2 regions of the Shewanella septentrionalis genome follow, and region 1 is predicted to be linked to the other one. Evidence: predicted binding sites of a transcription regulator. Region 1 holds the regulator's gene; the other holds the start of a gene.
The links. Region 1 encodes sigma-54, which starts transcription at its own class of promoters, with help from an activator protein. Its sites were predicted from a motif close to GTTGGCACGNNNNTNGNNT; they were not measured.
Positions count from the first base shown of each region.

Region 2: glnA (glutamate--ammonia ligase) is a predicted target of sigma-54. The motif match lies at 5,022-5,040, and genes of this name have one in related genera.

Region 1 is NZ_JAMTCC010000011.1:47,337-55,514, forward strand. It holds gene NE536_RS08155 (HPr family phosphocarrier protein) at 100-375, opposite strand; gene rapZ (RNase adapter RapZ) at 362-1,216, opposite strand; gene ptsN (PTS IIA-like nitrogen regulatory protein PtsN) at 1,213-1,656, opposite strand; gene hpf (ribosome hibernation promoting factor) at 1,659-1,946, opposite strand; gene NE536_RS08175 (RNA polymerase factor sigma-54) at 1,975-3,453, opposite strand; gene lptB (LPS export ABC transporter ATP-binding protein) at 3,561-4,292, opposite strand; gene lptA (lipopolysaccharide transport periplasmic protein LptA) at 4,289-4,843, opposite strand; gene lptC (LPS export ABC transporter periplasmic protein LptC) at 4,830-5,390, opposite strand; gene kdsC (3-deoxy-manno-octulosonate-8-phosphatase KdsC) at 5,387-5,938, opposite strand; gene NE536_RS08200 (KpsF/GutQ family sugar-phosphate isomerase) at 5,938-6,915, opposite strand; gene NE536_RS08205 (hypothetical protein) at 7,195-7,353, shown strand; gene mlaF (phospholipid ABC transporter ATP-binding protein MlaF) at 7,560-8,178, shown strand, end outside.
Region 2 is NZ_JAMTCC010000003.1:136,322-144,499, forward strand. It holds gene NE536_RS02595 (4Fe-4S binding protein) at 1-783, shown strand, start outside; gene NE536_RS02600 (GGDEF domain-containing protein) at 958-1,980, shown strand; gene typA (translational GTPase TypA) at 2,281-4,092, opposite strand; gene glnA (glutamate--ammonia ligase) at 5,128-6,537, shown strand; gene NE536_RS02615 (transposase) at 6,888-7,922, opposite strand; gene NE536_RS02620 (hypothetical protein) at 7,962-8,159, opposite strand.

The DNA.
Region 1 (8,178 bases):
AAGCTTTTGAAACGAGATGTGAACTGCACAAATAAGCAGTGCTAAGTGTGATGTGTACTGATCTGAGTGCCTGTGCGGAACACTGAGTATGAAATCAAACTAACAGGCTTCGTCAAACTTAGCGTCGATTAAGGCACAAATGGCATCCAGAGCGGGCTCAGCATCTGGGCCTTCGGCGATAAGTTTAATGGTTTTACCCATGCCAGTCTCAAGCATCAATAAGCCAAGCACGCTGGCGGCCGATGCCTGTTTATCGCCTTGTATTAAGGTGATGGTCGCATCAAACTCGGATGCCAGTACCACCAACTTAGTGGCGGCACGGGCATGTAATCCCAGTTTGTTACAGATGGTGATCTGACGTTCAAGCTTTGGCATTATTCAGCTCTCGATGGCGGGCATAAACTTTATGTTTACCGTTACTAAAGCGTTTAGCCAATTGCTCTGCGACGTAAACCGATCTGTGTTGTCCACCCGTGCAGCCAATCGCTACAGTTAAATAACTGCGATTGTTGCGCTCGAGATGCGGCAGCCAAGTTTCCAGTAAATTTTCGATTTGCCAGATGAACTTATTCACGAGTGGTTGACGATTTAAGAACTCAGCCACGGGCTCATCTAAGCCTGTCAATGGACGCAGCGCCAGTTCCCAGTGTGGGTTAGGCAGAAAGCGTACATCAAACATAAAGTCGGCTTCGGTTGGCATACCGTGCTTAAAGCCAAAGGACTCGAAGTTAATCACTAACTCTTTATCGACGCTGCCGAGCAGAATTTGTCTCACTTGATCGCTTAAATCATAGATATTCAAATTCGACGTATCTATGTAGTGATCGACCAGTTTTGACATAGGCTCGAGCAGTTTCCCTTCCAGCTTTATCGCTTCTTGCAAAGAGACTTGGCTCTTCGACAAAGGATGCAAACGGCGGGTCTCGCTGTAACGCTTAAGCAGAATTTTATCGCTGGAATTGAGGAAGAAGCTGGTTAACTCAGTATCAGGAGGCAGGCTCGCGAGTTGCTTCACTAAGACTTTATCCTGCTCAGGCATGTTACGCACGTCGACACTGATGGCGACGAGATCGTTACTGCCTTTGAGTTGCTCAAGCAAAGTGCCGATTAAGGGCAAGGGAAGGTTATCGACACAATAATAGCCGAGATCTTCGAGTACCCTTAGGGCGACAGATTTGCCTGAGCCTGAGCGGCCCGACACTATGACCAGTTTCATCCAGTGATTACCTGATAGAGTTCCGTTTCATCATGCGTCTTGCGTAATTGCTTTAATATTTGCTTGTCGCTCAGCTTTTCGGCCATGCAAGACAAGGTACTTAAGTGTTGCTGACATTGGTCAGCAGGCACCAGTAGTGCAAATAAAATATCAACAGGTTGCTTATCGATAGCATCGAATGCTATCGGCTCTTCACACTTAATGAGTATGGCAATGGGCTGATCTATATCGGCTAGTCGACCATGTGGAATGGCGATGCCGTTACCTATACCTGTGCTCCCCATCTTTTCGCGCGCCACTAGGCTTTCGAATATCTCTTGAGATGAGAGGGTCGGGTACTGGGCAGCGACTAAGTCGCTGATGAGTTCCAGTACCTTTTTCTTGCTGCCCGGAGTGGCGCAGGTAGTGCACTCCGGCCGCAGTATGGTACAAAGTTCCATTATTAGTGTTTTGTTAACTTCTCTTTGTGTTTAATAACCTGACGATCAAGCTTGTCAATCAGGGCGTCTATAGCGGCATACATGTCAGCATGCTCTGAAGTAGCAAAAACTTCACCACCGATAAGATTTATTCTCGCTTCGGCAATCTGTTGCATTTTCTCGACATTGAGCACAACGTGCACATTATTGATCTGTTCGAAATGGCGTTCAAGTTTTGAAAACTTTTCTTCTACATATGCGCGTAACGATTCGGTAATTTCGACATGGTGTCCACTCAGGTTTATTTGCATAGAAACGTCCTCCGATATCCACTGTAGGTTATAAACTTTTACGCTGATTAGAAGGCGGAATGAGCATAGCCTCTCGGTACTTCGCAATGGTTCTGCGGGCTACGTTGATCCCTTGTTCTGCCAGAAGTTGTGCCATCTTACTGTCGCTTAATGGTTTTTTCTGGTTTTCCGCTGCAACCAGTTTCTTAATGAAGGCTCTGATTGCTGTGGATGAGCACTCCCCACCATCGTCAGTTCCGACGTGGCTAGAGAAGAAGTATTTTAGTTCAAAAAGTCCCTTAGGGGTATGCATGTATTTCTGTGTCGTCACCCTTGAGATGGTCGACTCATGCATTTCTACCGCTTCGGCAATATCGTTCAGCACCATAGGTTTCATGGCTTCTTCACCGTATTCAAAGAAACCTTGCTGATATTGGACGATACAGTTCGCCACCTTCAACAGGGTATCATTACGGCTCTCTAAACTCTTGATAAACCATTTAGCCTCTTGCAGATGACCACGAATAAATTGGCTATCGGCTTGGCTTTTAGTGCTGCGCGCCATCGAGGCATAATGTTGGTTTACATTGATTTTTGGCATGCAGTCAGGATTCAGCTCAACCACCCAGCGGCCATTTTTCTTCGACACAGACACATCTGGGATGACGTATTCGTCATCGTTGGGCGTAATCAATAAACCTGGGCGAGGATTGAGGGTTTGGATAAGCGCGATGCCGTCTCTTAACTCATCCTCTTTTAATTTAGTCTTACGCATCAACAATCTAAAATCGCGGGCGGCGATCAGATCTAAATGATCTTTGATCAGCATGCGGGCGTTTTCTAGGTTGGGCGTATCAGCGGCGAAATGCGACAGTTGGATCAACAGGCACTCGCTTAAATCGCGGGCGGCAACACCAATGGGATCAAAATGTTGAATGCGCTTGAGTACGGCTTCTACTTCGTCGAGCTCAACCTCAGAATTGCCCATGGCTTCGAGGATTTCGTCAGTGCTTTGGGTGAGATAGCCTTGATCGTCGATGGCATCAATAATGGCGGTGGCAATGGCTAAATCGGTTTCAGAAAACGGCGTGAGGTTTTTTTGCCATTCTAAGTGTTCATACAAGCCTTCACTGGTCTCACCTTGGAAGGGCATATCGTCTTCACGACTGCCACCGGGGCCAGAATTAGGAGAGGCGGTGAACACTTCATCCCATGTGGTGTCCATGGGGAGTTCGTCGGGCATGGACTCTTTCGTGAGCGACTCTGCCGTATCTATGGTGGAGCTGTCTTTTTCTGGCGGCAGGGTGCTAGATTCACTGAAATCCGTATCGGATAGCGTTTGGTTTACAGGGTCTTTAGTGGCGTCGAATTGATCCTCTTCCAGCTCGAGAAGGGGATTAGAATCTAAGGCTTGCTGGATCTCTTGCTGCAGTTCTAATGACGACAGTTGCAACAGACGGATGGCCTGTTGTAATTGTGGCGTCATGGTTAACTGTTGACCCAGTTTGAGCTGGAGTGACGCTTTCATGTTACCGCTGATCCCTACGTTATTATTGTTGGATGAGGTCGCTTGTTATCATCTTGAGTGGAGTCCAATGGTGGCATAAATTGCCTGCATTGGCTCCGCTTGATTAACTATAGCCTGAATTGTTCACCTAAGTACACAGCCCTAACTTGCTGATTGTCTAAGATCTCTGCGGGTGTTCCTTCGGCAATCAAGTTTCCGTGACTCACGATATAGGCATGTTCACACACATCTAATGTCTCACGGACATTGTGGTCTGTGATCAACACGCCAAGGCCACGACTTTTGAGCTGTTCGATAATCTTTTTAATGTCGATAACCGAAATCGGATCGACACCAGCAAAGGGTTCATCGAGCAAAATGAACTTAGGATTTGCTGCTAACGCCCGCGCAATTTCGACACGGCGACGTTCACCGCCCGACAATGACATGCCTTGGCTGTCACGGATGTGGGTGATGTGGAACTCTTCAAGCAGATGCTCTAGCTCTTCTTCCCTTTGCTCTTTTTTTAGTTCTTTACGCGTTTGCAGCACGGCCATGATGTTGTCATGGACGGTCAGTTTACGAAAGATACTGGCTTCCTGTGGCAAGTAACCTATGCCTTTGCGGGCGCGCAGGTGCATAGGATCTGCGGTTAAATCATCATCGTCGATAAAGATGTGGCCTTTATCGCTCTTAACCAGACCGACGACCATGTAAAAGGTGGTAGTTTTACCCGCGCCGTTCGGGCCGAGCAGTCCAACAACTTGACCTGTCTTTACCGTTAGACTGACGTCTTTAACCACTTGGCGACTCTTATAACTCTTCGCCAGATTTTGTGCTCTTAGGGTGATTTGGGTCATTTAGAGTCCTGCTTTTTCACAGGTTTATCCGCTGGCGCGTCTGGTTTGGCATCATCTTGATAGCTTTCAGGCTGAATAATAGTGATCACGCGATCGTCACCACTACCTGTGCTTTCTGCAATCAATTTTTGCTGGATGATGTTATAGCGGATCACATTACCCGTCACTTGGCTACCTGCTTGATCTAACGAAGCTTGGCCTTTCAGTGTCAGGGTACGGCTTGCCATATCGTAACGAATTTCTTTCGCGCTCGCCGAGGCTGGACGGCCATCGTCTAACACTTGGCTGTAAGTTGCGGGGTTACCAGTGGCCACTAAAATTTTGCTATTTTCACCTTCGGCAGAAAATGCACGCAGTTCATTTGCTTGGATTTTTATCGAGCCTTGGGTAACTTCCACCGGACCAAAGAAGATGATCTGGTTGTTCTTGATATCTGCCGTTTGGCTCACTGCTTTGATTTTAACTTCCTGCTTTAGGTCGTCGACTTTAGCAAAGGCGCTCATGCTCATTATTAGCATTAGGCTGGCAAGTAATACGTTATTTTGCTTCATATGTTCCTACTACCTGACTGGTCAATTTCACTTCCTGCGCGTTGAGGTCGGCATAAAGGCCTTGGCCTTGAATATTAAAATCTTTCCCTGTGACGTAAATGGTACGGTCAGAGGTCATTATCATCGTATTGAGATCGAGTTCCAGATAACTGGTGGACAAGGTCTGGATCGGTTCTTCTGCGCTAATGGCATCAATAATAACATTGTTTTCGAGTACAACCTTGCCCGTTTCCTTGTTTAGCTTGCCCTGATCTGCACTGAGTTGCCATTGTGCTTTACCTTGGTCTGGATAAACAAGATAAACAGGTTGAGTAAAGTAAGTTTGATTCGTTGAATCATAATGTTCCATGTGTTTCGCCGTCACACGGCTATTGACTAGCCCTTGTTCATTGAACTCAACACTGCGCAGATCTTCAATGATGAAATCTGGGGTATTCTGATCTTTAACTCTATTATCGGTATCACCGCTGTGTTTGTTCTGCACTTGCCAATACAGCACTAATGCAGTTCCAAAAAAAGCAATAATCGCGAGTGTCACACGACTCATATACTCATTCCATGGGCCGAAGTGAATTTATTTTGACTGAGTAGCAACAGATCTGTGAGTTCACGCAGTGCACCGTGGCCACCATTGAGCGTAGTGACAAAGTGGGCGTGCTGACGCACATAGGGATGACCATCGGCCACACTGACCGCTAAACCGACGACATTCATCACGGGTAAATCGACAATATCATCACCGATATATGCTACTTCTTCCGGGGTGACACCATAGAGTGCGAGCAATGCTTCATAGGGCTCGAACTTATTATCTACGCCTTGGTAAATATGGGTTACGCCAAGGGCTGTCATACGGTTTTCAACGATTTTGGATTGACGTCCAGTGATAACCGCAAGATTAAAACCGCTGGTGAGTATCGAGCGCACGCCATAGCCGTCGCGGGTGTGGAAGGCTTTTAGCTCTTCGCCGCTATTGCTTAGGTAAATACGACCGTCGGAAAACACCCCGTCGACGTCACAGATCAACAGTTTAATCTTTTGCGCGCGTTGCCACACATCATCACTGATTGGGCCGTAAAATCCTTGCTGTGGCATTAAATGACTCCTGCTTTAACCATGTCTAGCATGTTAAGAGCGCCGATTGGATGGCGGTCTTTATCGATAACAATTAATCCGTTGATGTTTTTTGAGTCCATCACTTGCAGCGCTTGGGCGGCCAACACACCGTCTGTGATGGTCACGCAGTTACGGGTCATCACATCGGCGATGGGTGTAGTACGTAGATTCACTTCGGCATCGATAACGCGGCGTAAATCACCATCGGTGAAGATACCAACCAGCTTGCGCTGATCATCGATAATCGCCGTCATGCCTAAGCCTTTTTTGGAAATTTCGTACAGGGCTTCTGTGATGCAAATATCGTGGTTAACGAGCGGTAAGTCATCACCGCTATGCATGACATCGCAGACTTTTAACAATAACTTTCGCCCTAAAGCACCGCCAGGATGGGACATAGCAAAGTCATCACGGGTAAAGCCTTTTGCCTGCAGTAGCGCAATGGCAATGGCATCGCCCATCACTAAGGTCGCGGTAGTGCTTGACGTTGGCGCGAGTCCAAGTGGGCAAGCTTCTTCTGGGACTTCAATACATAAATGTACTTTAGATAAGCGCGCCATGTTCGATTCGGGTTTACCTGTTACCGCGATAACGGGCACGCCCATACGTTGGATGACGGGCATTAAGGTGAGGATTTCGCTCGACTCACCAGAATTAGAAATCGCTAAAATCACATCGTTATCGGCTAATACACCGAGATCGCCGTGGCTGGCTTCACCCGGATGCACAAAAAATGCGGGCGTTCCTGTGCTGGCGAGGGTGGCAGAAATCTTATTACCGATATGGCCCGATTTGCCCATTCCCATGACAATCACTTTGCCTGTGCAGTTAAGGATCAACTCGCAAGCTTCTGCAAATTCGGCCGAATCAACATATTGATAAAGATTGTCTAGGGCTGACTTTTCAATGTCGATAACTTTACAGCCCCATTGGCGCAGTTGTGATTTGTCTACCATGTCTATCTCTCTTTTTGCATTGTCTTTGTCGCCCCATTGATGGGATTGGAATAGCACAATTTGGTACGCGATAAAGATGATATGTAATAGGCTTTCTGCCAAGTTTTAGTTTGTTTTCAGACGATTTAGCTTATGTCTTGTTGTGGTGAATTCCCTAAAACAACAAAACAATTGCGGCAGGCTAGAGCGATTGATCCGACTCGTCAAGTTCAGCTGCGGCAGCTATTCATGCACAATAACCTGTTTAGCGGCAGAAGGTCTTGAGCAATATCATCGTCTTTGTCGTTTATTTCAATGGATTTATCCCGTATCGCGGCGGGTATTACCGCACGGGATGCCTCTATTTCACACTCGTATATCGACGCATCGCACCTAAAAGTGGACGAAGAGCGAGCTAAGTGCGAACGAATTAGCCAATATCGCCAATTCTGCAACTAGGTTGAAAACATTAAGTAACATTTTACCTGTGCAGAGTGAAAACTTAGGGCGCATTTTCGCTGTAAATGAGGCAAATTGAAAGTATCGCAGGGCGATAGTGTCGATTCGGTTGTAGGTTAAAGCGCAATTACGTACAATTTGCGGCTCTTCGATTGGTCAGTCTAGGAAGACTAGGATCACCTCTTTTGCAAATGTCGGAATCAAGCATGACTCAAGAACAAACACCGTTGGTTGAGATCCGTAATTTGGGGTTTAGCCGCGGTCAGCGTGTGATATATGAAGATATTAGCCTGTCCATTCCAAGGGGCAAGGTGACGGCGATCATGGGGCCGAGCGGCATAGGCAAAACGACCCTGTTAAAGTTGATCGGCGGCCAATTAACGCCTGACCACGGACAAGTGTTATTCGACGGTCACGATATCCATGGCGTGAGTCGCAATGAATTATTTAGTCTGCGTAAGCGGATGAGCATGTTGTTTCAAAGCGGTGCGCTGTTTACCGACATCAACGTGTTCGATAACGTGGCCTTTGCGCTGCGCGAACATTCAGGTCTGCCAGAAGACATTATTCGCACTATCGTGCTGATGAAGCTCGAAGCCGTAGGTTTACGTGGTGCCGCCCAGATGATGCCAAGTGAATTATCCGGTGGTATGCAACGCCGCGCGGCATTGGCCAGAGCCATCGCGCTTGAGCCTGAAATGGTGATGTACGATGAGCCTTTTGCCGGCCAAGATCCAATCTCTATGGGCGTGTTAGTGAAGCTTATTCGTGAGTTATCGGATGCGCTCAATTTGACCTCCATCGTAGTGTCCCACGATGTGGATG
Region 2 (8,178 bases), on a different contig from region 1:
CCTGCGGCGGCGGTGATGTTAGCTGCGGTATTACTCACAGGATTACTCTGCAAGCGAGCATTTTGTGGTTGGGCTTGCCCATTAGGTTTGGCAGGGGAATATCTGTATGCCTTTAGAAAACGCTTTATTAAATCAGAACTAACACCACCCGCTTGGCTCGATTGGCCACTGCGTATGCTCAAGTATCTATTGCTACTTGGCCTCTGTTACATAGTGATTGGTATGCCAGCGCAATCGATTCCTAATTATCTCGAAGGTAATTACCATAAGATTGCCGACTTGAAGATGGCACTGTTCTTTCTAACACCTAGCCTAATTACCTTATTAGTGTTTACGCTGATCCTTGCCTTAGCCGCATGGCGCCGTCAGGGATTCTGCCGTTACTTGTGCCCCTATGGTGCCATGCTCGGGATCTTAAGTTTTGCGAGTCCCTTAAAAATCCGCCGCGATAGCCAGCACTGCCTTATCGAAGCAAAAGGGATGAAATGTGACAAGTGCACCCGCGCCTGCCCAGCAAACATCATAGTGCACACCAAAACCACGGTTCGCAGTGACGAGTGCCAAGCCTGTATGCGCTGCGTTGCCGCTTGTCCAAAATCTGCCGCCCTTGGCCTAGGACTTAAATCCGGCCACAGACTCGGCCACAAGGGATTACTGGCATTAGTACTCATCGCCTTATTTATGCTGCCGCTTGGCGCTTACTTAGCTGGCTTCTGGCACAACCAAACACCCGACAATATCCGCATGGAACTGATCCAAGTAATAGATAGAGTGGGGCATTAGCTAATACTCCAAAATACACTGCAGATAATGGCTTACATCACTATCTACAGTATTTCTTAATATATAAGTCATAACATTGATTACAATCAGGCAACGACTCGATTTTATCGCAGATACTATTCCTATACGGATACTAGAAAAGTGGTTTTATGTTCCCTAACATGGAGCTAGCCTATGCGACCCAACCGACAGCAACTGATCCGTTCGTTATTTGACGAATATATTGAGATGTATGCCTCCCGTGATGACAGGCTAACCCGCCGCTTTAGTGAGAACTTTAGCGGCTATGCTGGCAGTAGTGACCAGCTTGTCACCGACAGGGAAGAATGGGTGCGGATCACTCGGCAGGACTTTGCACAAGTGCCTGAGCGGATCCATATCGAAATGTTAGATCTCTCCTTACAAGATCTTGCCGACAACCTAGTGGTTGTGACTGCCTTTTTCCATATCCACTTACCTATCCCTAATCCTATGCTTTCCCGCGAGACAGCACGGCTAGTGTTGATATTTCGTCTAGAACACAAAGACTGGATGATTGCCCACAGTGGCATATCCATCCCCTACGGCTTAGCCCACAAAGGGGAGATTTACCCGATAGCACGATTAGAAGAGCGTAATGTCGAACTTGAGACCATGATCAAGGCACGCACCTGTGAGCTGGCAGAAGCCAATAGGCAACTCGAAATACTCAGCAATACCGATGGTTTAACCAATATCGGCAACCGCCGCCTATTTGACATGATGTTACAAACTGAGTGGAGCCGAGGACAAAGGAGCAATTCCTCACTGGCCCTCATCATGCTCGATATTGACCACTTCAAACAATTTAACGATCACTATGGCCACCTCGCCGGCGATGATTGCCTTAAACAACTGGCCAGTACTTTATCCCAATCGGGCCGCAGAGCCGGCGAACTCGTGGCTCGCTACGGTGGTGAGGAATTTGTCATTCTGTTGCCCAATATCGACAAACAAACGGTACTCGACACAGCGCAGCATATTCATCAGTTAATCCAAGCCATTGCCATTCCACATGCGAATACCGACCTTGGTATTGTGACCGTCAGTGCAGGAGTCGCTTATCTGCAACCCTCAAACCAACAAAGCCATTTAGAGTTAGTTCGCCAAGCCGATGCCGCGCTTTACCGTGCAAAATCAGCAGGCCGCAATTGCATACGGGTGATGGATGAGGAGTAATACAGGATCTCAAGATTCAGCATTTTTAACTAATCGCCGGCATACCCTATTTTCTCATTGCAGAACAACAGAGTTACAACGTTGAGCAGAGCCCAACGTGCCACAGAGAATATATGCAGCAAGAACTAAGCTTTTAGCTGTATAACGAAGAAAACGCCACATCTGATCCATAGTGCAAACTATCGATATGCCCATGACCAAATCAGCCCCAACAAAAAGCCCCGCATAGTTTCCTATGCAGGGCTTTTTAAACCGATTGACTCACCTTAAGGGTGTGCAACCTGAATCAACAGGCTGGCATTAACCGCGGTTAAAGCGCTTACGATCGTTTTCAGTCAAGTGTCTCTTACGAACACGGATGCTCTTAGGTGTTACTTCAACCAATTCGTCATCATCGATGAACTCAAGCGCTTGCTCAAGTGTCATTGTGATTGGCGTAGTCAGCACTTGCGCTTCGTCAGTACCTGAAGCACGCATGTTGGTCAGCTGCTTACCTTTCAGACAGTTAACTGTCAGATCGTTTGAGCGAGCATGGATACCAACTACTTGGCCTTCGTATACTTCAGCAGCGTGGCCAATAAAGAGACGGCCGCGGTCTTGTAGACCGAACAGTGCGAATGTCAGAGCCTTACCTGTCGCGTTAGAAATCAATACGCCGTTAGCGCGTTGACCGATATCGCCACCTTTGTGTGGACCGTAATGGTCAAACGAGTGGTAAATTAGACCTGTACCAGAAGTCGCTGTTAAGAATTCAGTTTGGAAACCGATTAAACCGCGGCTTGGGATAATAAAGTCGATACGTACACGACCTTTGCCATCAAGCTGCATGTCTTTCATTTCAGCTTTACGGGTACCTAACTTCTCGATCACTGTGCCTTGATCTTCTTCTTCAACGTCAACAGTTAACGTTTCGAATGGCTCACACAATTCACCGTCGATGGTTTTCAGAATAACTTCTGGACGTGATACAGCTAACTCATAACCTTCACGACGCATGTTTTCAATCAAGATTGATAAATGCAATTCACCACGGCCTGATACGCGGAAGCGATCTGGACTTTCAGTTTCTTCAACACGCAGTGCCACGTTGTGGACCAATTCTTGTTGTAAACGCTCAAGAATGTTACGTGAAGTCACATACTTACCTTCTTTACCCGCAAAAGGTGAAGTGTTGACTTGGAACGTCATGGTCAGAGTTGGTTCATCAACTGATAATGGCGGTAACGCTTCTACAGCACCAGCAGCACAGACAGTGTCAGAAATTTTCAACTCACCTAAACCAGTGATAGCAACGATATCACCTGCGTTAGCAACTTCAACTTCAGTACGCTCTAGACCCATGTAACCTAATACTTGGCCCATTTTACCGTTACGGGTTTTGCCATCAGCACCAACAATAGTGACTTGTTGGTTAGTTTTGATGCTACCACGCTTGATACGGCCGATACCGATAACACCCACGTATGAGTTGTAATCCAGCTGCGAAATTTGCATCTGGAAACTACCTTCTGAGTCAGCATCAGGGAATGATACTTTTTCAACGATAGTTTGGAACAGCGGCGTCATGTCTTCACTTGCAACATCTGGATCTAAAGTTGCAAAACCGTTTAACGCTGAAGCGTAAACGATTGGGAAATCTAACTGCTCGTCAGTTGCGCCTAAGTTATCGAACAGGTCGAATACTTGGTCGATAACCCAATCAGGGCGCGCGCCTGGACGGTCAATTTTGTTGATAACAACGATTGGCTTTAAGCCTTGAGCAAACGCTTTCTTCGTTACGAAGCGAGTTTGTGGCATTGGACCGTCAACGGCATCAACTAGCAATAATACTGAGTCAACCATAGACAGAACACGCTCAACCTCACCACCGAAATCGGCGTGGCCTGGGGTATCAACGATGTTGATACGGTAGTCGTTCCACTTGATGGCAGTATTTTTTGCCAGAATCGTGATCCCACGTTCCTTTTCAAGATCGTTGGAGTCCATCACCCGCTCAGTAGCTTCTCCTCGGGTTGCAAGGGTGCCTGACTGTGACAGCAACTTGTCTACCAGGGTCGTTTTGCCATGGTCAACGTGTGCAATAATGGCGATGTTACGTAAATTCTCTAGCACGGATAAACCTCTTACCATCAAACAAAAATAGGGATATTTCAGTAATTCGTTATAGTGTCCTAACTCGACCCACCATAATAAAAAGCGTGCCATTCTACTCCAGAGCGGCCTTGGCGCACAGGATTATTTTTGAACACTTATAAAACAATCCGCCGATCCTTGGGTAATTCCTGCCAATATTCCATTGAGTGAAATCCTCTACCGCCACAGTTAAAGCACTGTTCAATTGCCATATTCGTAGGAAAAATCCGAGTTAAACAGCTGAATTTCCTATTTTTCATAATCTAGACGCAAAGTATTTCTGCTGATTTAAACATCAATCAAATTGATGTTCACGTGACAAAATCATCTCGACGTGAAACAGCAATAATTTCTAGCGCAGATTTAACTGGGCGTTGATATTGGCATTTATGACCGCGAAAACTGAATGCCTTTAAGACTCACTTCATTGTCACGCAATACCTTTATTACGCATCACTTATTTCACTTGGCCTGTGAACAGCAAAGACATTTCGCACATGAGAACGAACTCTTTCCTAATAATATGATAATAAACCACTATTGAATTGAGAATGCATGGCATAGTTGAACAGACTAGCGTGGTTTTATGACAACTATGCGGCGGTGAAATCGCCCAGAGAAAATAGTCCAGAATAGTGCTGAAATAGTTACTAGATTCAGTGCCGCTATCCTTATGTAGTCCTCCCTGTGAGCCAAGGCGCGATTGCCATCTCACTGCCACATAAGCGATGCATACTAGTGCTTTGAACCTTATGCTTTGAAACTTAGCTTTGCATGAATCAATTCAGTGCGCACCAAAATGGATGAATGCACCAAAATGCCTCAGTCAATAGCACCAAAGTGGTGCAAACGTGAATCCAATTAAGTGCAGTAAAGATTTTAAACCATGTTAATCAGTAGCTTAAATTATTGGCATGGATATCGCTATATAGCTCGTAAGTTTGGCTCAAGATAAATCACTTGAGTTAAAAGATTATAGAAGGGGCATCCCTTTACCCTACCGGAGGCTTGAGAATGTCAGTTGAATCAGTTTTAAAGCAACTTGAAGAATTAGAAGTTAAGTTCGTTGATTTACGTTTTACCGACACTAAAGGTAAAGAGCAGCACGTATCTATTCCTTCTCATCAGGTAGATGCTGATTTCTTCGAAGACGGCAAAATGTTTGACGGTTCTTCTATCGCAGGTTGGAAGGGTATTAACGAATCAGACATGGTACTGATGCCAGATCCAACGACATTCGTACTGGATCCTTTTACCGAAGAAACCACAGCGCTGATCCGTTGTGACATTCTTGAACCAGGCACTATGACGGGTTATGACCGTGATCCACGTTCAATTGCTAAAAAAGCAGAAGCTTACCTGATCTCTACTGGTATCGCTGATACTGTTTTGATTGGCCCAGAACCAGAATTCTTCCTATTTGACGATGTCCGTTTCGGTACTGACATGTCAGGTTGTTTCGTTAAGATCGACGCTAAAGAAGCGGCTTGGAACTCAGCGACTAGCTACGAAGGCGGCAACACTGGTCACCGTCCATTTGTTAAAGGCGGTTACTTCCCAGTTGCACCGGTTGACTCATCACAAGACCTACGTAGCGCTATGTGTTTAGTGCTCGAAGAAATGGGTCAAGTGGTTGAAGCGCATCACCACGAAGTGGCGACTGCAGGTCAAAACGAAATCGCTACTCGCTTCAATACTTTGACTAAGAAAGCGGATGAAATCCAAATTCTGAAGTACGTAGTGCACAACATGGCACACGCTTACGGCAAGACGGCGACTTTCATGCCTAAACCTATCGTTGGCGACAACGGTAGCGGCATGCATGTTCACCAATCTCTGGCGAAAGACGGTGTTAACTTGTTCGCTGGCGACAAATACGCAGGTTTAAGTGAAACAGCTCTGTACTACATAGGTGGTATCATCAAGCACGCTCGCGCGCTGAACGCTTTCACTAACCCAAGCACTAACTCTTACAAGCGTTTAGTGCCACACTTTGAAGCACCTGTTATGTTGGCCTACTCTGCCCGTAACCGCTCTGCATCAATCCGTATTCCAGTGGTACCAAGCCCTAAAGGCCGTCGTATCGAAGCGCGTTTCCCAGATCCACATGCCAACCCATACTTAGGTTTCGCAGCGCTGCTGATGGCCGGTCTTGACGGTATCCAAAACAAGATCCACCCAGGCGAAGCAATGGACAAAGATCTGTACGATCTGCCTCCAGAAGAAGCGGCTGAAATCCCACAAGTGGCAACGTCATTAGAAAACGCCCTTGAAAACCTGCAAGCTGACCATGAGTTCCTGACTAAAGGCGGCGTGTTCAGTGAAGATTTCATCCAATCTTATATCGTACTGAAAACAGCTGAAGCTGAGCGTGTAGCACGTACTACTCACCCACTTGAGTTTGAAATGTACTACAGCCTGTAATGGCTAACGACATGTAATTACTTACTGTATAAATGAAGCTGTAAAATATAAAAGCCCCAACAGTTTTGCTGTTGGGGCTTTTTTGTATCGCTATTTTAATAATGCAACGAAATCAAACGACTGTTGAATCAGTTCTCTGAAGATTTGATTCATCTTAAGGGAAAAACTGCCCCAAAATAGCTGCAAACGGGGCGCTAGCGCTGGCTTTAGCAGTTGGCGTGAATCAGTCTGGTGTAGAGTGATTCACATGCTCATTTTTGGACAAAAGCGTGCTACGTTTTGCGCGAAATTACCTTCATTTAGGATAAACAAGCATAATCCTCAGCGCTGAATCCTGAGCAGTGATGAGCCTATGGATGTAATGCTTGGCTTGAGGCTTTACCTTTACACCATTTACCGCTGTTGTGCTGCTTTTTAAACTCGCACATGCTATCCCATCGACCACTTATGCCACTGTATTGACGACGAAATTCTTTGGCTGACGTGAGCCACGCCTCGGGCGCAATGCCTAATTCATTGAGTAGTTTGGGCCGCTGATTATCGATATGGCCTTTTTTATCAAGGCGAATAGCGCGGCCCGTCCAATCAATAAGTTCGAGATAATCGGCAAAATGAAACGGAATTCCCGCTTGCTCATTCAGGTGTGCTGCACCATCGAATTGGGCAAGAGATTTGTGGGGGATGTGAGCTTGATTGGTTGAGGAATTTGTTTGTAAGGTTGAGATGGTTAATGGGCGATTTGGTGAATATAGCGAGTTAATTCGCTCCTGAATCGATGTAAAATCAGAGGATTGCAAAGAGTTGGCGATACCCGCTCGAATAGGATTTAAATCGACATACATCATACACGCCAGCAGGGCTTGCTCATCTAACAGTGCTTGCGACTTAAAACGACCTTCCCAAAAGGCGCCTTTACACTCATCTTCACGATTGGCCTTGCGGGCAATTTCTTCATTTAAACAGCGCATAAACCAACTGATACTACTTAATCGTTCATGCCACTCTGCAAGTAAGCGATCAAGTAACATCACTTCACCGTCGATTAAAGCATCACCATTCATATACTTAGTCGCGACAGCATGGCCTTTAGTAATTTGACACCAGCGACGAATAATATCTTTTTGCGTTAGCGATTTGGCCTTGTCGACATCAATTTTAAGCACTAAATGATAGTGATTACTCATCACCGCATAGGCACAAATATCGATACAAAATATCGCGGACAAAGCTTTGATTTTATCGACAATCCAGCCGCGTCGGTGCTGATAACTGCGACCAGTAAGTTTATCCTCACCACACAAAAAAGCTCTTCGAACACAGCGATTTATCACATGATAGAAAGGTGTCGCATTAGCATCAATTAACTGTCTTCTGGCCGAGGTCATGACAAGCTCCACTAAGACAAAATCAGTATAATTTAAAGCCTAGTCAAAGAAACTAAAAAACACAAAAAGATATGGCTGTCCCCAGTTTTGTAATATTTTTACATCATAAAACTCAGGATGACGGGAAAAATCATTAATAGTCACCGCTTGGATAGAAAAGCTAAAAAAAAATGAAAATAAAAGCATTTTTAATCTATCACAAGATACTGAAAAAACACTAAAAAGGAAGCGATTCATAAAACCTCTTTGTCTTTAA